DNA from 2 places in the Pseudoalteromonas sp. MQS005 genome. Region 1 is predicted to be linked to the other one. Evidence: predicted binding sites of a transcription regulator. Region 1 holds the regulator's gene; the other holds the start of a gene.
The links. Region 1 encodes MetJ, which represses methionine synthesis genes. Its sites were predicted from a motif close to TAGACGTCTAGACGTCTA; they were not measured.
Positions count from the first base shown of each region.

Region 2: metA (homoserine O-succinyltransferase) is a predicted target of MetJ. The motif match lies at 5,683-5,700, and genes of this name have one in related genera.

Region 1 is NZ_LYRQ01000090.1:258-7,561, forward strand. Features, by position in the region: gene A9479_RS18960 (malic enzyme-like NAD(P)-binding protein) at 1-1,229, shown strand, start outside; gene metJ (met regulon transcriptional regulator MetJ) at 1,299-1,619, opposite strand; gene metB (cystathionine gamma-synthase) at 1,818-3,065, shown strand; gene metL (bifunctional aspartate kinase/homoserine dehydrogenase II) at 3,115-5,460, shown strand; gene A9479_RS18980 (penicillin-binding protein 1A) at 5,509-7,304, opposite strand, start outside.
Region 2 is NZ_LYRQ01000026.1:34,634-42,474, reverse strand. Features, by position in the region: gene A9479_RS10665 (aspartate/glutamate racemase family protein) at 1-394, opposite strand, end outside; gene metH (methionine synthase) at 958-3,588, opposite strand; gene A9479_RS10655 (homocysteine S-methyltransferase family protein) at 3,599-4,669, opposite strand; gene metA (homoserine O-succinyltransferase) at 4,659-5,606, opposite strand; gene ettA (energy-dependent translational throttle protein EttA) at 5,831-7,504, shown strand; gene A9479_RS10640 (PilZ domain-containing protein) at 7,642-7,841, shown strand, end outside.

The sequences.
Region 1 (7,304 bases):
GTGAACAAGCACTACATTACCATGCCCATCCCGTTCCAGGTAAAATCAGTATTGAGCTGAGCAAACCCGCTGAGACGGTTAAAGACCTCGCGCTCGCATACAGCCCCGGTGTCGCAGAACCTGTTCGTGAAATTGCCGCTGATCCAGCAAATGCCTACAAATATACTGGTAAAGGAAATATGGTTGCGGTTATTACTAACGGCACCGCAATTTTAGGCTTAGGTAATTTAGGCCCTCTGGCCTCAAAACCAGTAATGGAAGGCAAAGCATTATTATTTAAACGTTTTGCAGGCCTAGATTCAATTGATATAGAAGTTAAGCATCGAACAACCGAAGACTTTATCAACACGGTTGCGAATATTGCAGACACGTTTGGTGGTATTAATTTAGAAGATATTAAAGCGCCAGAGTGTTTTGAAATAGAAAAAGCGCTAATAGAGCGTTGTAGCATTCCTGTTTTTCATGATGATCAGCATGGTACTGCGATTGTAACGGCTGCGGGTATGCTAAACGCGCTGGAAGTACAGGGCAAAGCAATTGAAGATGCGATTATTGTATGTTTAGGTGCCGGCGCTGCAGCTGTTGCCTGTATGGAGCTTTTAATTAAGTGTGGCGCGTTGCGTGAACATATTTATATGTTAGATCGCAAAGGGGTTATTCACACGCGTCGTGATGACTTAAATGAATATAAGCAATTATTTGCAAACAATACCGATAAGCGCACTTTACAAGATGTAATTGAAGATGCCGATGTATTTGTGGGTGTATCGGGCCCTAATTTATTAGCCCCTGAAGATTTAAAATTAATGGCTGACCGCCCAGTTGTATTTGCTTGTTCAAATCCCGATCCTGAAATCGATCCGCAACTAGCACACGCGGCACGTAACGATTTAATTATGGCTACAGGTCGTTCTGATTACCCTAACCAAGTTAATAACGTATTGTGTTTTCCGTTTATTTTCCGTGGTGCGTTAGATGTACGTGCCAGTGTAATAAATGATGAGATGAAAATTGCTGCCGTAGAAGCGATTCGCAGTATTGCTAAAGAGCCCGTACCGGCTGAAGTGCTGACTGCCGCAGGTATCGATAAATTAGAGTTTGGTGCTAAATATATTATACCAAAACCAATGGATCCACGTTTGTTACCACGTATAGCTAAAGCGGTTGCGCAGGCGGCGGTTGATTCAGGTGTGGCACAAATTGATATGCCAGAAAACTACATGGCGTAATTGTTAAGTGTAAATTAGCGCAAAAAAAAACCTCAGCATTTGCTGAGGTTTTTTTGTATAAAGACCCTTCTAGTCTTCATTTAAAATAGGCACTTCTAGTCCCATTTCTTGCATTATTTTCTTCACTTCTTCAGGTACTTTTTCTGCGTTATCTTTACGCAAATCATCATCATTAGGCAGCGGTTGCCCGGTAAACGCATGCAAAAACGCTTCGCATAAAAGCTCGCTATTTGTTGCATGACGTAAGTTGTTTATTTGACGACGAGTACGTTCATCAGTTAATACTTTTAATACATTTAGCGGGATCGAAACGGTGATCTTCTTTACTTGTTCGGATTTTTTCCCGTGTTCTGCGTATGGGTGAATATATTCACCATTCCATTTAGCCATAAGATGTATCGTTGCCTCAGATTATAAATTGCTCACACAGCATCAAAGCGTGTAAATATGCGTGAAATTCTATCGGTTTAAAAAAGATAGTCAAATACTAGTTATTTAGCTATCTAGACATTTAAATGTTTTGACATCTTAAATTGCATGCGCTACCTTTTAGACGTCTAAACATCCAAATTAGTAAAGGTAGCGAAAATGAGTGAAAAAAATAAGGCAACAATTGCTGTTCGTAGTGGAATAGAAGCCGACAAACAGCATGGTGCGGTTGTTCCACCGCTTTATTTATCAACAACTTACTCATTTGCTGACTTTGATACAAAGCGTCAATATGATTATGGCCGCAGTGGTAACCCTAATCGTGACATTTTGGCTGAGGCGCTCACGGAGCTTGAAGGTGGCGCTAAAGGCATTATTACCGCAACAGGCATGGCAGCCGTTCACCTAACAACACAATTACTTAATAGTGACGATACGTTAGTGATCCCTCATGACTGTTATGGGGGCAGCTATCGCTTATTTACTTCGCTAGAAAAGCGCGGCTTATTAAAACTAGAAGTGGTCGATTTTACCAAAAGCGACAGTTTGGCACGCATTCTTGCTATTAAACCTAAGCTGATTTGGATTGAAACACCTAGCAATCCTATTTTACGCTTAACAGATATTAAAGCGGTAACTGATACAGCTAAACAGTGTGGTGCACTGGTTGCCGCCGACAACACATTTTTATCGCCAGCATTACAAAACCCGATTAAGTTTGGCGCTGATATTGTGGTGCACTCAACCACAAAATATATCAATGGCCATTCAGACGTTGTTGGTGGCGCGGTTATCGCAGCGACTGCTGAGTTAGGTGAAGAGTTAGCGTGGTGGGCAAATAACATTGGCATCACCGGCGCGCCATTTGATAGCTATTTAACGCTCAGAGGCTTACGTACTTTAAACGTGCGTTTAAGGCAACACCAAGAAAATGCACTCGCCATTGCACAGTATTTAGAACGCTCCCAGTTTGTTGCCCAAGTTTACTACCCAGGTCTTGAATCACACCCTCAACATGCGCTAGCTAAGGCGCAGCAGCTTGGCTTTGGTGCTATGGTTAGCTTTGATATAAAAGGCGATATAAACGATGCTGCAGCGTTTTTAACGCGCTTAAATGAATTTAGCTTAGCGGAATCATTAGGTGGCGTAGAAAGTTTGATTTGTCACCCTGCGACTATGACCCACGCAGGCATGGACGCAACCGCGCGTGCAGAAGCCGGAGTAGGCGACACGCTTATTCGTATCTCGGTGGGTATTGAAGATGTAAATGATTTACTCGCTGACTTAGACAGGGTATTTAATTTGGTGCGCCCAGGGCAAGCCGATACCGGCCTATCGGCAAAAAGTGGTGCTAGTGAGTCATTTGGTTCAGCAAAGTTAAACGCGGCGCATCCGGCGTTATGGTAGTGCATACCAACCTTCAAAATACAAAACATAAATGCGAGTCGGTATTAATATGGTAAATCAGGTTCATAAATTTGGTGGTTCGAGTTTAAGCTCAGCGGATCGCTTTAAAAGTGTCGCAAATATTATTTTAACTCACGCTCATGCAGGGGATTGTGTGGTGGTATCGGCTGCCGGTAAAACCACCGATACCTTAGTTAAATTGTGGCAAAGCTATCAACAGCAAGACACTCAAGCTATTGCTGATATTGTATTGCTATTGAGTAATCATCAAATAGCCCTGATTGAGCAATTATTAATAGCTAACGCTAAGCACCATGCGCTTGATTTACTTGAAACTGAGCTCAGTACTATTACCAAGCAGGCTAAGCAAGGGACATTAGCTGAAGCTGCGTTATTAGCTCATGGTGAATTGTGGTCTGCAAGGTTATTAAGCGCTTACTTAGAGCAGCTTAATGTTAGCGCTTGCGCCCACGACGCTAGGCAGTTATTTACGTTAGATGGCGGGCAGCTGCAGCATGCTAATAATCAGCAGCAGTGCTTAAAAGCCATACAGACGAGTAAAATTAATGTAGTTACTGGGTTTATTGCGGCTAATTTACATGGTGAAACAGTGACCTTAGGGCGAAATGGCAGTGATTACAGTGCTACTTTATTAGCGCGGTATTGCAATGCTAAAAAAGTCTCTATTTGGACTGACACTCAAGGTGTTTTTAGTACTGATCCGCGTAAGGTTGCTAATGCGGTTAAGTATGCGCGAGTGTGCCGTGATCAAGCTAATTTATTAGCGAGGTTAGGTAATCCAGTATTACACGCTAAAACATTATCGCCATTAAAAGATACCGATATAGAATTAGTTGTTCTCAGTAGTTACGATCCTCAAGGCAGTCATACCGAAATAGTTAAACTAGGAATGAGTAAACAAAAACGCTTTTTAACCACAGTAAATAATGTGGATTTACTCATTGTTGATGATCTGAGTGAAGGCGAAGTAGCACATGTTAGCCAACTTATTCAGCATAGTTTGCATCACTTTGAACACGAAGGCGAAATCTACTTACTAGTCCCTGCGTCAGCGACACATCAGGTGGCTAATTATTTTGCTGGCCGCGCCAATATTAGTGAGTCAAACTTAAATGGGGTGGCGATTATTGCACCTGATCAAGAGGTAGCGCCGCTTGGTAAGCAAAGTGAAGCCTTATTACAAACACAATCTATCCAGCCTCGGTTTACCCATTACGGTGAGGGGTATACGTTACTATTAACCGATCAAGTACTTGAAAGTGATGTGCTGAGCTTGTTGCATGACAAGCTCATTAATAAAGCACAAGAAATAGCTTTAATTATTGCAGGACTTGGTAATGTAGGTGCTGAGTTTATGCGCCAATTACCTGCTCAACTAGCACGCTTATCAACTGATTTTAACGTCAAGTTAGTAGCGCTTTTACGCTCAGAGCAGATGCTGGTGAATGCTAATGGATTAGACTGTGAAAGCTGGCAACTTCAATGGGAAAACCATGCAAGCTCCTATAAACAAGCCGATTTATTGTCATACATAGATACTCTTGAGTATGAACATAAAATAGTGATCGACATTACCGCCAGTGAACATTTTAGTCAGCTTTATAGTAAGTTAGTTGAATTAAACTGCCATCTAATTAGTGCTAATAAATACGCGGGAACCGCATCGCTTTCGTGGTATCAAACACTACGTGAAAGCCTTGCTCAACGTGGCTTACATTGGCGTTATAATGCAAGTGTAGGGGCCGGACTACCGATTAATTTTGCCTTGGCTGATTTACAAAATAGTGGCGATAAAATAACGCGAATAGAAGGCGTGTTTTCAGGCACGCTGTCATGGTTATGCAGTATGTATGATGGCAGTAAAGCGTTTTCAGATTTAGTCCTTGAAGCACAAGCTTTGGGGTTCACAGAGCCGGATCCTCGAGAAGACTTATCTGGGCGAGATATGCAACGTAAGCTGCTTATTTTGGCACGTGAATTAGGTATTGAATTGGAACTTGATGACATTTCTTTATCCGCATTGATGCCCGATGAGTTAAGTGCAGGCAGCTGGAATGACTTTATTGATAATAAGGCTCGTTTAGATGCGTTTATTGAGCAGCATGCGCAAGCGGCTCAGCAACAAAATGCTGCACTGTGCTACACCGGGTTATTAGAGTTTGAAAACAACACGCTAAACGCTAAGGTAGGGATTGCCTATGTGCCAAAAAGCGAAGCGGTTGCGAATTTGACCCCTGGCGATAATATTTTTGTGATTAATACCCAGTGGTATAACCAAAACGCATTAGTGATACAAGGCCCCGGTGCGGGTAAAGAAGTGACTGCTGCTGGCGTTCACTCTGACTTATACTGGTTGGTACAAAATATTAGTTAGACCATCAAAAAGGCCGCTAATTTGCGGCCTTTTTACTGTTCGCTATATTTAAAATAGCTCTTCTTCAGTTTTAGTGTTTTCTTCAAATATATCATTTGGTTGTGATAACACATACTTGGTAGGAGCGGTGCCTTTTTCAAAGTATTCAAAACGGCTGGTGTAATCGTTTTTATGACTTAATAATCCGGTTTCTAAATCAATACGAATAGAAACTAAGCCTTCAGGTGGTTCGATGGGCGCAGCAGGTTTACCATCCAGTGCGGCGCGCATAAAATCAACCCATGCAGGCTGAGCTGTTTTTGCGCCTGACTCAGCACCTGATATTTGACCACTTCCTAAGTTGTTATTGTAGGTTGAGCGTCCCAGTGTATTACCTGGGTTATCAAAGCCAACCCAAACTGATGTCATCACATCGCGGTTAAAGCCACTAAACCAAGTATCTACAGAATCATTAGTCGTGCCTGTTTTACCAGAAAGGTCGCGACGTTTTAGCGCTTGTGCACGCCAGCCTGTTCCACTCCAACCAGTTTTATGTGACCAGCTACCACCGCCCCAAATAGCACTATTCATTGCGCTGGCAATTAAAAATGCATTTTGTTTAGAGATGATCTGCGGCGCGCAATTTGGTGCTACTTGCTCACCTAACATTAGCGAGCTAGGTGTTGTCGTTTCATCATCACAAATAATGGTGGGATTGGTTTTAAATAACGTATTACCCATTGCATCTTGGATTTGTGAAATAAAGTACGGCTCAATTAGGTGACCGCCATTAGCAAAAGCACTCATCCCACGAGCTAATTCAAGCGGCGTAATGGATGCACTGCCTAATGCCAGTGACTCACTACGATTTATATCTTTATCGTCAAAACCAAATTTTAATAAATGATCGGCTGTTCTTTGCAGTCCAACGCCCCTTAATAAGCGTACGGAAATTACATTCTTAGATTGGGCTAAAGCACGACGAATGCGAATTGGGCCATTATAAATAGCTGGGCTGTTTTTTGGTCGCCATGCAACGCCTTGGCTCTTATCCCATTGATTTATAGGAGCATCATTTAAAATTGACGCTAGTGTGTAGCCTTTTTCAAGCGCAGCTGAATATATAAACGGCTTAATATTTGAGCCTACTTGGCGTTTAGCTTGTACAGCTCGGTTATATTGGCTTTGTTCAAAACTATATCCACCAACAATGGCTTTTATGCGCCCGTCTTGTGGGTCTAAAGAAACAATGGCGCTCGCCGCTTCAGGTATTTGACTTAAAATATAGCTATTATCGTCATTTTTGCGCAGCCATATTTGCATGCCTGGCGTTAATATATCGCTTGCTGTTTCAGGCGCAAAGCTTTGGCGATAGCGTGTAATAAACTTACGTGCCCATTTTAGGTTATCCCAAGTAAGGGTTGTGCGCTCGCCGCTTTTAAGTATAACTTCAGCGCTTTTATCGCTCACGCTTAACACCGCAGCCGTTTTTAAAGGGCCAAATTCATTAACAGTTTTTAAAGTGTTTAATAATTTCGACTGCGTTAATGGCGGCTCTGTTTGCGAGTCCCACAATATGGCTTCAGGGCCTCTAAAACCATGGCGCATATCGTAGGCATGTAGGTTATAAACTAGAGCTGTTTGTGCTGCTTTTTGAACATCTGATTCAACAGAGGTGTACACTTTAAACCCTGAGTTATAGGCTTTATCTATACCGTAGCGTGACACCATTTCTGCTCGTACCATTTCTGAAATGTACGGCGCATATAAGTCAATTTCAGCTCCATGAAAATATGCGGTAATTGGTTGGTTAGTGGCTTCATTATACTGCGCTCTTGAAATATACTTCTCTTCAAGCATTCTTC
Region 2 (7,841 bases), on a different contig from region 1:
TTTGCTCCATTGTAAATTGCGTGCCCAACAACCCTACTCGCGTAATGTTATCGTGCTTTAGTTGCTCGGCGGTGGCATCGGCGATGTGCAAAATAGGAATGGTAATATTACTGGCAATCTCATCGGCCACTTTATGCATAGTGTTGGTACAAATAAGTAAAAAGTCGGCACCACCAGCCTCAACAGATTTAGCCGCCTTGGTGAGTAACTTAGCTGTTTGTTGCCAATCGCCCTGATGCTGCAGCGCTTCAATTTTTGCAAAATCGACGCTCACCATACAAATTTTGGCAGAATGTAGTCCACCCAATGAGTTTTTAACGCCTTCGTTTAAAGCTTTATAATAACTGGCTGTTGACTCCCAACTCATACCTCCGAGCATGCCAATCGTTTTCATAAAATTGCCTTGTTTAAAAGTGGTTAAGAGCAAGCCGATTACTACACAGATATGCGACAAAACAATAAGCAAAGATACCTGTAAAGCCTTGTATAGCGAACCCTCTGACTCATTCTGCCTTACTGTTTTGCTAACTATCAGATGTTGACTTAACAACGAATTTTTCGAATACACAATTTAGTGGGAAATAAATTACCAAATAAATAGCTAGGAAAAGTAAAAACTCCATATAAAAAGGTAGATCTTTTAGGTTTATTATTGAATCAGTTAAATAGCGGCTAACAAACGATGTAATGAATGCAGATAAAAATATAATGACTAAGTTTGAAGTTTTTTTATTCATGTAAATCCTTTTAAAAAAGCTAATTGCTTAACATTACCCATTATCTTAGTTAGTGCCCCCTAAAACGGGAATTTATATATTGATTAATAATTCCACTAAATAAACTCTTTGTAAACAACCTAGTTCTTAAAATAAAAAACGAGCCTAACTTGGCTCGTTTTTGTTTTACTGATAGCTGACAGCTAAAAACTGACCGCTTCAACTTTTTACCACTGCTCTTCTAATCAGGATCATACCCCAAATTAGGCGATAACCACCTTTCGGCTTCTGCGAGCGTCATATTGGTTCGCTTGGCGTAGTCTTCCACTTGGTCACGTTGTACTGCCGCTACGGCGTAGTATTTCGCTTGTGGGTGTGAAAAGTACCAACCCGAAACCGCAGCACCTGGCCACATGGCGTACGAGCTGGTGAGCTGCATACCAATGCGCTTTTCGGTATCGAGTAGTTGCCAAATTTTCTTTTTCTCGGTGTGCTCTGGGCACGCTGGGTAACCCGGTGCTGGGCGAATACCTTGGTAGTTTTCGCGGATTAGCTCATCGTTACCCAGGTTTTCATCGGGTGCATATCCCCAATACTCTTTACGCACTTGTTCGTGCAAGTATTCAGCAAAGGCCTCGGCGAGCCTATCAGCAACCGCTTTTACCATTATTTTATTATAGTCATCTTGCTGTGCGTCGAACGCATTAGCGAGATCGTCTTCTTCTAAACCGCCTGTTACCGCAAACGCACCAAAGTAATCGGGGGTGCCTTTTGGCGCAATGTAATCGGCTAGGCAGTAGTTAGCAAAGTCGGTTTTTTCGGTTTGCTGGCGTAAATGACATGAGGTAGTTAATAGCTCTTTTCGCGTTTCGTCGGTGTAAATTTCTATATCATCGCCCACACGGTTTGCTGGGAATAAACCAATAACACCTAATGGTTGCAAAGTGCCTGACTTTTCAAGCTCATCGAGCATATCGTTGGCATCTTTAAACAAGCTTTGTGCTTGTTCGCCCACTACTTGGTCGGTCAATATGCGCGGATATTTACCGGCGATTGACCAGGTCATAAAGTACGGCGTCCAGTCTATGTATTTACGTAAAGTCGCGATTGATACATTTTTAAACTCAGTCACGCCCAACTTTTTAGGCACGGGTGGTGTGTAGTTATCCCAATCGAGCTTTGCAGCATTATCGCGGGCGCGCTGTATGGTTACTGGTTTTGAGCGCGGCTTTTTGCGTGCTTGTTGTTCGCGTACTTTGTCGTACTCGGCGGTAGTTTTAGCTAAAAATTCTGCTTTGTGATCTTTAGAAAGTAAATTAGACACCACACCCACCGCGCGGCTGGCGTTATTTACATACACCACGCCTTTGTCGTACTGCGGCTCTATTTTTACTGCGGTATGCGCTTTTGAGGTGGTTGCCCCACCAATCATGAGTGGTAGCTCAAAGCCTCGGCGTTTCATTTCTTTGGCAACGTGTACCATTTCATCAAGCGATGGGGTAATTAAGCCCGAAAGGCCTATAATATCGGCTTTTTCGTCAATCGCGGTTTGCAGTATTTTATCTGCTGGCACCATTACGCCAAGGTCGATTACTTCGTAGTTATTACATTGTAGTACTACGCCAACAATGTTTTTACCTATGTCATGCACGTCACCTTTTACGGTAGCCATAACAATTTTACCGTTGGTGGCGCCTTCCTCTTTTTCGGCTTCAATGAATGGGTCAAGGTAGGCTACGGCTCGCTTCATCACACGAGCCGATTTAACCACTTGGGGTAAAAACATTTTACCGGCACCAAATAAATCCCCAACCACGTTCATGCCATCCATAAGTGGCCCTTCAATGACGTGAATAGGTTTATCGGCGCTAGCACGGCACTCTTCTGTGTCTTCATCTATAAAGGTGGTAATGCCTTTTACAAGGGCATGCTCTAGGCGTTTTTCAACCGGCCAAGTGCGCCATTCTAAATCTTCTACCCGCTCAGCTTGTGCCATGCCTGAATATTTAGGCGCAAGTTCAACAAGGCGCTCGCCCGCGCCGGGGTCGGTGTTAAGAATTACATCTTCTACAGCTTTACGAAGTTCTTCAGGGATGTCGTCGTAAACCGCAAGTTGCCCTGCGTTTACTATGCCCATATCCATACCCGCTTTTATAGCATGGTATAAAAACACCGAGTGAATCGCTTCACGTACTGGGTTATTACCTCTAAACGAGAACGATACGTTTGATACCCCACCCGACACTTTACAGTGCGGTAAGTTTTGCTTAATACGGCGGGTGCCTTCAATAAATTCTACGGCGTAGTTGTCGTGCTCTTCTATGCCGGTGGCAACGGCAAATATGTTGGGGTCGAATATAATATCTTCTGGCGGGAAGCCAATTTCATCAACCAAAATACGGTAGCTGCGCTCACAAATTTCAAACTTACGGTCTGCAGTATCGGCTTGGCCGTCGGTATCAAATGCCATCACAACAGCGGCGGCGCCAAAGCGTTTTATAATTTTAGCTTGGCGAATAAACGGCTCTTCACCCTCTTTAAGGGATATTGAGTTAACAATAGCCTTGCCTTGAATACACTTTAAGCCGGCTTCTATTACTTCCCATTTAGAGGAGTCGACCATAATAGGTACTTTAGAAATATCAGGCTCTGAGGCAATTAAGTTTAAAAACTTCACCATGGCCGCTTTTGAGTCCAGCATGGCTTCGTCCATGTTGATATCAATAACTTGGGCGCCATTTTCTACTTGTTCGCGAGCTACATTAAGGGCTGTTTCGTAGTCTTCTTCCATGATCAAACGTTTAAACATGGCCGAGCCAGTTACGTTAGTACGCTCGCCGACATTGGTAAATACTGCAATATGTTGGGTCATTGGCGGCTCCTTAATTTAAGTTACAGGCTTCTAGGCCTGATAAACGCATACGCACTTCAAGCTCAGGTAATTTTCGTGGTGCTGTGCCTTCAAGCCCTTTGGCAAAGGCACGAATGTGCGCAGGCGTAGTGCCACAGCAACCGCCAACAATATTAATAAAGCCCGATTTACCCCAATCTATGATCTCTTTTGCCATATCGTCTGCTTCTAAGTCATATTCACCAAACTCATTGGGTAAGCCGGCGTTAGGGTGAACAGAGACAAAGGTTTCGCACACGCGCGATAGCTCTTCAACGTATTGGCGCAGTAAATCTGGCCCAAGGGCGCAATTTAAGCCAATTGAAAGCGGCTTAATATGGCGAATAGAGTTATAAAATGCTTCGGTGGTTTGCCCTGAAAGCGTACGGCCTGAGGCATCGGTAATAGTACCTGAAATCATCACTGGCAATGTGCGCCCTGCTTGTTCAAACGCTTCTTCTACCGCGAACGATGCCGCTTTTGCATTAAGCGTGTCGAATATGGTTTCGATTAAAATTATATCTACACCGCCCTCCATAAGCGCAAGGGTTGACTCAACATACGCAGTCACTAACTTATCAAAGGTGATATTACGATAGCCGGGGTCGTTTACATCCGGCGATAACGAACAGGTTTTAGATGTTGGCCCTAAAACACCTGCTACATAGCGCGGTTTTTCTGGGGTTTTAGCGCTAAATTCATCACATACAGCGCGAGCTAACTTAGCCGACTCTAAATTGACTTCACGGCTTATATTCGCCATGTCGTAATCTTCCATCGAAATGGTGGTCGAGTTAAAGGTGTTAGTTTCGATAATATCGGCACCAGCGGCTAAAAAGCTACGGTGTATTTGAGTTATTATTTCTGGCTTGGTTAGGCTTAATAAATCGTTGTTGCCTTTAATAAGCACATGCCAATCTTTAAAACGTTCACCACGGTAGTCTTGCTCTTCAAACTTATGCGCTTGGATCATGGTTCCCATTGCACCATCTAAAATTAAAATGCGCTGTTTGAGCGCAGCGCTCAGCTGTTCATGCTTATTGTTTTGAGAATTATTCGGCATAGTTGTTAGTCCTTACGTCTTGGCTAACTAAGTTAATATCATAGGGTGTGGTTTGGTAAACGTAATAATTTAACCAGTTTGAAAACAGTAAAAACGCGTGACTTTGCCATGTTTTAGACGGTTGCTTGCTGGCATCGTCATCAGGAAAATAGTTTTCGGGCTTTGGCGCATCGGGACTTTTTTGTAAATCGCGCTCATATTCGGCTTTTAAACTGTCGGCATCGTATTCTGGGTGGCCGGTAATAAACACTTGGCTGCCCGATTTATTTTTAAGTAAATACGCCCCGACTCGTTCAGAGCCCGCTAATACCACCAGCTCTTCACAAGCGTTTATTTTATTTATATCTATGTGGCCATAGCGTGAGTGCGGCACTAAAAAGGTATCGTCAAAGCCGCGGGTAAGTGCACCATGGGCAAAGTAGCATTGATGGGTAAACACCCCACACAGTTTATTGTCTTTTAAATCGCGCTTTAAATTATAACGGTGATATAAAGCCGCGTGGGCAGCCCAGCACGAAAACAAGGTAGAGGTTACATGCTGCTCGGCCCAATCAATAATCACTTTGAATTCTTCCCAATACGCCACTTCTTCATACTCTAAATGTGCCAAAGGCGCACCGGTAATTAATAGTGCATCGTAATTATTGTTTTTCACTTCTGAAAAGTAACGATAAAAGGTATCTAAGTGTTGCTCTGAGTTACTACTGCTACGATGCGTGTCAAGGCGCAGTAGCTCTACATTTACTTGCAGCGGAGAGTTAGCCAACAAGCGAATAAACTGTACTTCGGTTTCTACTTTATTAGGCATAAGATTAAGAATAGCCAAACGCATAGGGCGTATTTCTTGGGTTTTTGCACGCGTTTTTGGCATTACAAACACGTTTTCATGACGTAAACGTGCAATAGCTGGCAATTCATCTTCTACTGTAATTGGCATTCTTAAAGCTCCTGCTCATAAAAACCGAGAGTTAATACGCTCTCATTATGAACAGAATGCCAAAAATATCAACCTCTAGATGTATAGATGTCTAAATGAAATTTATTCACGCGGTTTGTACAAATTGAATATGTACTTTAAAACAGCCCCATTCGTTGACTGTTTCACCTGTGAGCCACTACAATACAGCATTGAAATTTTTATTATTATTGAAGGCTTCTTCCATGGTTTTACCTGATAAGTTTATATTCTCGATGAGTCGAGTATCTAAGGTTGTGCCACCAAAACGCACTATCTTAAAAGATATTTCGTTGCATTTTTTCCCAGGCGCAAAAATTGGTGTGCTAGGTCTAAATGGTTCTGGTAAATCATCATTACTACGCATTATGGCAGGTGTTGATGAAGATTTTGAAGGTGAAGCTCGCCCTCAACCAGGCACTAAAATTGGTTACTTGCCGCAAGAGCCTGTTTTGGACGAAAGCAAAACAGTTCGTGAAATTGTTGAAGAAGCTGTAGGTGAAGTAAAACATGCCCTTAACCGCCTTGACGAAGTGTATAACGAATACGCAATGGAAGGCGCTGACTTTGACGCACTGGCTAAAGAACAAGGTGAATTAGAAGCGGTTATTCAAGCGCACGATGGTCATAATATCGATAACGTATTAGAGCGTGCAGCCGATGCTCTGCGTTTACCTGAGTGGGATGCTAAAATTGAGCACCTATCGGGTGGTGAACGCCGCCGTGTTGCTATTTGTCGTTTATTACTCGAAAAACCAGATATGCTTATTCTCGATGAGCCAACTAACCACTTAGATGCTGAGTCGGTTGCCTGGTTAGAGCGCTTCTTACATGACTACGAAGGCACCGTTGTGGCAGTAACGCATGACCGTTACTTCCTTGATAATGTTGCTGGCTGGATTTTAGAGCTTGACCGTGGTGAAGGTATTCCGTGGGAAGGTAACTACTCGTCTTGGCTTGAGCAAAAAGATGCCCGCTTACAGCAAGAGCAAAAATCTGAAAAAGCACGTCAAAAATCAATTGCACAAGAACTTGAGTGGGTGCGTTCAAACCCTAAAGGTCGTCAAGCTAAGTCAAAAGCACGTATGGCACAGTTTAGCGAGCTACAACAGTCTGATTACCAAAAACGTAACGAAACCAACGAATTGTTTATTCCACCTGGCCCACGTTTAGGTGACCAAGTATTAGAAGTAAACAACTTACGTAAAAGCTTTGGCGACCGTGTTTTAATTGATGATTTAAGCTTTAGCATGCCTAAAGGCGCTATTGTGGGTATTATTGGTGCCAATGGTGCAGGTAAATCAACGCTATTCAAAATGCTAAGCGGTGAAGAGCAGCCAGATAGCGGTAATATCAGCATTGGTGAAACAGTAGAACTGGCAACTGTTGATCAGTTCCGTGGCAACATGGACGAAAGCAAAACGGTATTCCAAGAAATCTCTGATGGCCAAGATGTACTAAAAATTGGTAACTTTGAGTTCCCAAGCCGTGCTTATGTTAGCCGTTTTAACTTTAAAGGTAACGATCAACAAAAGTTTGTTAAAGACCTTTCAGGTGGTGAGCGCAACCGTTTACACCTAGCTAAGCTGTTAAAAGCAGGCGGCAACGTAGTACTACTGGATGAGCCAACCAATGACTTGGACGTTGAAACATTACGTGCCCTTGAGAATGCTATTTTAGAATTCCCTGGTTGTGTCATGTGTATCTCGCATGACCGTTGGTTCCTTGACCGTATTGCTACACACATTTTAGATTACCGTGACGAAGGCCAAATTAACTTCTTTGATGGTAACTACACTGAGTACGAAGAGTGGCTTAAAAAGACCCTTGGCGCAGAAGCTGCACAGCCTAAGCGTATTAAGTACAAAAAAATTGGCTAACAGCCAGAGTGAATAAGTTAAAAGCCCTGCATTTTATGCGGGGCTTTTTTATGCGAGCTATTTTTATCTTTGAGCAAATTGGCGTGTTGAGCATTACCAGCTATGCTTATTATAAATAACAACTTTATAAGATTATTATGCAAAACCGTCGGCAATTTTCTCGTATTATGTTCTCTACAGCAGCGCAATTGGAAACGGCTAGCTCCCAGTATGCATGTACCCTATTAGATATTTCTTTACATGGTGCACTGATCACTAAAAGCGATGCCTTTACAGGCAACAAAAATGACGAAGCAATATTACGTTTTACCTTGCCACAAAGCGATATTGAAATAAA